Regions from separate parts of the Tepidimonas sp. HKU77 genome, predicted to be linked through region 1. Evidence: predicted binding sites of a transcription regulator. Region 1 holds the regulator's gene; the other holds the start of a gene.
The links. Region 1 encodes NrdR, which represses ribonucleotide reductase genes. Its sites were predicted from a motif close to CACNANATNTNGTG; they were not measured.

Region 1 (3,404 bases):
CAGCGATCGGCGTGCCCGGTGGCACGCGGCCAGTTTCTATGCTGCCAACATCGCGTCGACCCCACACCATGCGCCAGCGACCCACCGCGCGTTTGACGGTACCGGATTTTCGCAATCTGGGGGTGTTGCTGCGGCTGCTGCTGCTGGCCGAGGGGTTGCGGCTGCTGTGGTGGGCGATCGAGGCCCCGATGCGTGGGCACGCGTGGACGGGCTGGTGGAGGGAGGGCGCGCTGTACGAACCCGTGCTGCTGACGGTCACGGGTGTACTGGCATGGTTGGCGCCGTGGCTGCGCCGTCTGCCGCCCCTGCGGGCTCTTTGGATGACCGCGTTGCTGGCGGTGGTGGTGGCGTTGCTGTGGCGTTTCGGGCTGCAGCGCCTGGGCCTGACGGTGCCGCCACTGGCCACGGTGGTAGTGGCGACGCTGGCCGTGTGGCTGGCCGTGGTGGGCTATTTCGACTGGCGGCACCAGCGCCTGTCGCCCGCGCTGGCTGAGGCCCGGTTGCTGGCGCTGCAGTCGCGCATGCGGCCACACTTTCTGTTCAACAGCCTCAATGGCGTGTTGACGCTGATCCGCCGCGATCCCGGGCGCGCCGAAGCGATGCTGGAGGACCTGGCCGACCTCTACCGTGCCCTTCTCACCGAGCCCCGGGCTCTCGTGCCCTTGCGTGAGGAGCTGGCATTGGCGCGTGCCTACCTGGCGGTGGAGCAGGTGCGCCTGGGTGATCGGCTGCGGCTGGCGTGGCAGGTCGACACCGCCCCCGACGATGCCTTGTTGCCGCCGCTGACACTGCAGCCGCTGGTCGAGAATGCCGTGCGCCACGGTATTGAACCCCGCGAGGAGGGGGGCTGCGTCACTGTCGAGGCGTTTCGCGACGACGACCATTTGGTGCTGTTCGTGCGCAACCCGCTCCCGCCGCCGCAGGCACCACCAGGCGCGCGGGGGAATGGGCTGGCGCTGGCCAATCTGCGCGAGCGGCTGGACTTGCTGTACGACGCCGAAGCGCGGCTGCGCGTGTACGAGTCCGAGGGTGAGTTCGTGGCCCAGGTGCGACTGCCGATCCGCGCCCGCGACCCTGTCAGCCGCGCACCTCGTCGATCAGTGTCCTGAAGGCGTCCACGTCCTCGAAGCTGCGGTAGACGCTGGCAAAGCGCACGTACGCCACTTGGTCGAGCTGGCGCAGCTCCTCCATCACCCATTCGCCAATGCGCTGCGCGGGCACCTCGCGCGTGGGCTCGGCCAGCAGTTTTTCTTCGATGCGGGCGACGGCGGCATCGAGCCGTTCGGTGCTCACCGGTCGCTTGCGCAGCGCCAGCGCCATGCTGGCGCGCAGTTTGGCGGGGTCGTAGTCGACGCGCCGCCCGTCTTTCTTGACCACTTGCGGAAAGGTGACCTCGGCGCGTTCGTAGGTGGTAAAGCGCCGCTCGCAGCCGGCGCAGCGGCGGCGGCGGCGCACGAATACCCCATCGTCGGACTCGCGCGTCTCCACCACCTGGGTGTCGGCGTGTCCGCAGAAGGGGCACTTCATGGCGCGTCAGCCGTAGACGGGGAAGCGCGCCGTCAGCTCGGCGACCTGCGCGCGCACGCGCTCGACGGTGGCCGGATTGTGCGGATCGTCGAGCACGTCGGCGATCAGGTTGGCGGTCAGCCGCGCCTCGGCCTCTCGGAAGCCGCGCGTCGTCATGGCGGGTGTGCCCAGACGGATGCCGCTCGTGACCATGGGCTTTTGCGGGTCGTTGGGGATGGCGTTTTTGTTGACCGTGATGTGCGCTTGTCCCAGCACGGCCTCGGCCTCTTTGCCGGTGATGCCCTTGGCGCGCAAATCGACCAGCATCACGTGGCTTTCGGTGCGGCCGCTGACGATGCGCAGGCCGCGCGCCTGCAGTGCCTCGGCCATGGCTTGGGCGTTGCGCACCACCTGCTGTTGATAATCGCGGAACGCGGGGCTCAGCGCTTCTTTGAAGGCCACCGCCTTGGCAGCGATCACGTGCATCAGCGGCCCCCCTTGCAGGCCGGGGAAGACGGCGCTGTTGATGGCCTTTTCGTGCTCGGCCTTCATCAGGATGATGCCGCCGCGCGGGCCACGCAGGCTCTTGTGCGTGGTGGAGGTGACCACGTCGGCGTGCGGCACGGGATTGGGGTAGACGCCGGCCGCGATCAGGCCGGCGTAGTGCGCCATGTCCACCATGAAGATGGCGCCGATTTCTTTGGCCACACGGGCGAAGCGTTCGAAGTCGATGCGCAGGCTGTAGGCGCTGGCCCCGGCGATGATGAGCTTGGGCCGGGTTTCGTGCGCCTTTCGCTCCATCGCGTCGTAGTCGATCTCCTCGCGGTCGTTCAGGCCGTAGGAGACGACGTTGAACCACTTGCCCGACATGTTCAGCGCCATGCCGTGCGTCAGGTGCCCGCCCTCCGCCAGGCTCATGCCCATGATGGTGTCGCCGGGCTTGAGGAAGGCGAGGAACACCGCCTCGTTGGCGCTGGCGCCGCAGTGCGGCTGCACGTTGGCGGCCTCGGCGCCGAACAGCCGCTTGACGCGGTCGATGGCCAGCTGCTCGGCCACGTCCACGTGCTCGCAGCCGCCGTAGTAGCGCTTGCCCGGGTAGCCCTCGGCGTACTTGTTGGTCAGCTGCGTGCCCTGCGCGGCCATCACCGCGGGCGAGGCGTAGTTTTCGCTGGCGATCAGCTCGATGTGGGCCTCCTGGCGGGCGTTCTCGGCCTGGATGGCGGCCCACAGCTCGGGGTCGGTCTGTTCGATGAGGATATTGCGGTCAAACATGGGCAGTCCTGTCGGCGGCGTTGCACCCGGGTGCGGCGGTTTGTCACACGGGTTGCCCAGGCGAACGGCAGACCGCCGCGCTGGCCACGTCGTGAAGACGCGTTCGTGCGGCTGCGCGCTTCCCCGTGGTGAGCCCCACGTCGGTTGGCGGCGTGGCGGCCTTCCCGGAAAGGCCGCTGCCGGACCTATCGCCAGTCGCGCGCGCGGCAAATTCTATCAGGACGGTCGCGTCCCCCTCGCCGGTGGCGCGTCGTCTGGGGTGGGCTCACCTCCGATTCGCAACGGCAGGGCGCCATTGGTCTCTTCCTGTGCCGCAGCGTCCACCACCAGACCCGGGGGCAGCGGCATCGAGGCGGTGAAGCCCACCTGTTGGCCGGCGGCGACGCGTTTGAGCCGCTCCTGCTCCGCCATCACCTTGACGATGTAGTCGCGCGCATCGACGCTGACCGCGCCCACGTACAGCCGCAGGCCGCCGGGTACGGAGCCTGCCGTTCGGATGGCATCGTGCAGGATTTGCGCACCCACCCGCAGGTTGCTGAGCGGGTCGAAGGCGGCCAGCGTGCCGCCCAAGTCATCGAACTTGTCGGCGTGTACGCGGGTGTGGACCTGCATCAGCCCATGGGCGC
Region 2 (3,404 bases), 1.2 Mb from region 1:
CCTCGCCGACGAGCTGGAGGCCGGACAGGCCTTGCGCCAACGCGTGCTGTCGGCCATCCTGTACCCGGCGATCGTGACCGTCTTCGCGTTGGCCATCGTCGTCTTTCTGATGACCTATGTCGTGCCACAGGTGGCCCAGGCGTTCAGCAGCGGGCGCCGGGCACTGCCGACGCTGACGGTCGTCATGCTGCACGCGAGCCACGCGCTGCGCGAGTGGGGCTGGTTGGTGCCCCTGCTGGGCATGGCCGCGGCCGCTGGCCTGTGGTGGGCGCGCCAGCGCCCACCACTGCGCGAGCGCCTGGACCGCGCCTGGCTCAGACTGCCCGTGGTGGGGCGCCTGAGCCGCCAGTACGATGTGGCGCGCTTTGCGGCCTTGCTGGCGCTGCTGACGGGGGCGGGCGTGCCGCTGCTGCGCGCGCTGCAAACGGCCAGCGATACCCTGCGCAACCACGCCCTGCGCGCCGACGCACGCCAGGTGCTGACCCTGGTGCGCGAGGGGGCCCCACTGGCTGCCGCACTGGCCACCCGCCCCACGTTCGCCGGGCCGTTGATCACCTTTGCCCGTTTGGGTGAGCAAACCGGCCAACTCAGTGACCTGCTGCGGCGCGCGGCCACCCAAATCAGCAGCGAGGTGCAACGGCGCACGCTGCGCTTGGCGACGTTGCTGGAGCCCGCCCTCATCATCGCCATGGGCGCGATCGTGCTGCTCATTGTGCTGTCGGTGATGCTGCCCATCATCCAGCTCAACCAACTGGTGCGTTGACCCGCCCTAACGATCCCATGGCCATGCTCACTGCCGCCGACCACCCCGCCCCCACCGAGGGCACGTGGCTGGCCCAGGCACGCTGGGTGCCGTCGCCGCACCACGGCCCGCGCCCGCCCGGCGCGTCGCTCGATTTGATCGTCGTGCACTCGATCAGCCTGCCGCCCGGCGAATACGGCGGCGCCGCGATCGAGCAGCTCTTCACCGGCACGCTTGACTGGGACGCCCACCCCTACTTTCAGCGCATCCGCGGGCTGGAGGTGTCCAGCCACTTCCTGATCCGGCGCGACGGCGAGCTCGTGCAATTCGTCGCCTGCGAGCGCCGCGCTTGGCATGCCGGCGTCTCGCAATGGCACGGGCGGGCCAACTGCAACGATTTTTCCATTGGTGTGGAGCTGGAGGGGTTGGAAGGCGACACCTTCGAACCCGCACAGTACGACGCACTGGCCGAGCTGTGCCAAACCTTGCGCGCGCGCTGGCCCACCTTGTGCGCGGTGGCGGGCCACGAACACATCGCCCCGGGCCGCAAGCGTGACCCGGGCCCCGGCTTCGACTGGGCACGCTTGATCGCGCTGACCGGCTGGCCCACGCACGCCTTTGCCAGCACCGCAGGCGCGGCCCCCATGCCGCGCTAGTCGTCCCCTCCGGGGCAACCCGAGGATATCGGCGGGGCGTCGAGATTGAAAAATTTTCGCGCCTGACTTCTTGTCCCGCCCGCCATGCCCGCTACACTAGCGGTAGTGTTTTTTCTCAACGACGGACACTAGATCTAGTGTTTCGCCGTCGGCCCTGTGGACATCACCCTCAGCGAGGCTCCATGCAGACCACCCTCTCCACCCCCCCGTCCGGCGCCAGCGTCGCCGCCGTGCCCGAGGCCGCCCGCCCCCTCCCCGCCGGCACGTTGCCGCACTACCAGATCATTCGGCGCAACGGCGCCGTGGTGCCGTTCGAGCCCAGCAAAATCGCCGTCGCGATGATGAAGGCCTTCTTGGCCGTGCACGGCCCGCAGGGCGCCGCGTCGGCCAGCGTGCGTGAGACGGTCGATCAACTCACGCAGGCGGTCGTGCGCGCTCTCATGCGCTCGCGCCCTGGCGGTGGCACGTTCCATATCGAAGACGTGCAAGACCAGGTCGAGCTGGGCTTGATGCGCGGCGGCCACCACGAGGTCGCGCGCGCCTACGTGCTGTACCGCGAGCGCCGTGCCCAGGAGCGTGCCGCGCGTGGTGAAGCGCCGGCCGCGCCGGTGCAGCCCACCATCCACGTGCTCGACGGCGGCGAGCGCCTCCCGCTGGACCTGGATCGGCTCAAGGCGCTGATCCACTCCGCCGTCGAAGGCCTGGGGCCCGACGTGCAGGCCGAACCCATCGTCGCCGAAACGCTGCGCAACCTCTACGATGGCGTGCCGCTGGACGAGGTGCACAAAGCCGCCATCCTGGCCGCGCGCACCAAGATCGAGACCGACCCCGACTACACCTACGTCACCGCGCGGCTGCTGCTGCACACCATTTACAAAGAGGTGTTGGGCGAAGAAACCACGCACGCGCAGATGCGCGAGCGCTATGCCGAGTACTTCCCGGCCTTCATCAAAAAGGGGGTGGAGGCCGAGCTGCTCAACCCCGAGCTGCAGACCTTCGACCTCGCGCGCCTGGGCGCGGCGCTCAAACCCGAGCGCGACCTGCAGTTCGACTACCTGGGGCTGCAGACCCTGTACGACCGCTACTTCCTGCATGTGCGCAAGCAGCGCATCGAGCTGCCGCAGGCCTTCTTCATGCGCGTGGCCATGGGCCTGGCGCTCAACGAGATCGACCGCGAGGCGCGCGCCATCGAGTTCTACGAGGTGCTCTCCAGCTTCGACTTCATGAGCAGCACACCCACGCTGTTCAACTCCGGCACGCTGCGCTCGCAACTGTCGAGCTGCTACCTCACCACGGTGCCCGACGACCTCGAAGGCATCTACGACGCCATCAAGGAAAACGCGCTGCTGTCCAAATTCGCCGGCGGCCTGGGCAACGACTGGACGCGCGTGCGCGCGCTGGGCAGCCACATCAAGGGCACCAACGGCGAAAGCCAGGGCGTGGTGCCGTTCCTGAAGGTCGTCAACGACACGGCGGTGGCCGTCAACCAGGGCGGCAAACGCAAAGGCGCCGTGTGCTGCTACCTGGAAACGTGGCACCTGGACATCGAAGAATTCCTGGAGCTGCGCAAAAATACCGGCGACGACCGGCGCCGCACACACGACATGAACACGGCGAACTGGATTCCAGACCTGTTCATGAAGCGCGTGATGGAAAACGGCATGTGGACGCTGTTTTCGCCTTCCAGCGTGCCCGATCTGCACGACAAGGTCGGGCGCGCGTTCGAAGAAGCCTATCTCGCCTACGAAGAAAAAGCCGCGCGTGGCGAAATCCAACCCAGCAAGCAGGTGCGCGCCGTCGACCTGTGGCGCAAGATGCTGACCATGTTGTTCGAGACCGGGCACCCCTGGATCACGTTCAAGGACCCCTGCAACATCCGCAGCCCACAACAGCACGTCGGCGTGGTGCATTCGTCCAACCTGTGCACCGAAATCACCCTCAACACCAGCGACACCGAAACCGCGGTGTGCAACCTGGGCTCGATCAACCTGGCTCAGCACCTCAAA

Region 2: a site for NrdR is predicted at 1,525-1,538, ahead of ACPP3B_RS03085 (ribonucleoside-diphosphate reductase subunit alpha). Genes of this name have one in related genera too.

Annotation. Positions count from the first base shown of each region.
Region 1 is NZ_CP187300.1:1,894,267-1,897,670, forward strand. It holds gene ACPP3B_RS09145 (sensor histidine kinase) at 69-1,109, shown strand; gene nrdR (transcriptional regulator NrdR) at 1,078-1,527, opposite strand; gene glyA (serine hydroxymethyltransferase) at 1,534-2,778, opposite strand; gene ACPP3B_RS09160 (transglycosylase SLT domain-containing protein) at 2,995-3,404, opposite strand, start outside.
Region 2 is NZ_CP187300.1:650,997-654,400, forward strand. It holds gene gspF (type II secretion system inner membrane protein GspF) at 1-763, shown strand, start outside; gene ampD (1,6-anhydro-N-acetylmuramyl-L-alanine amidase AmpD) at 787-1,398, shown strand; gene ACPP3B_RS03085 (ribonucleoside-diphosphate reductase subunit alpha) at 1,581-3,404, shown strand, end outside.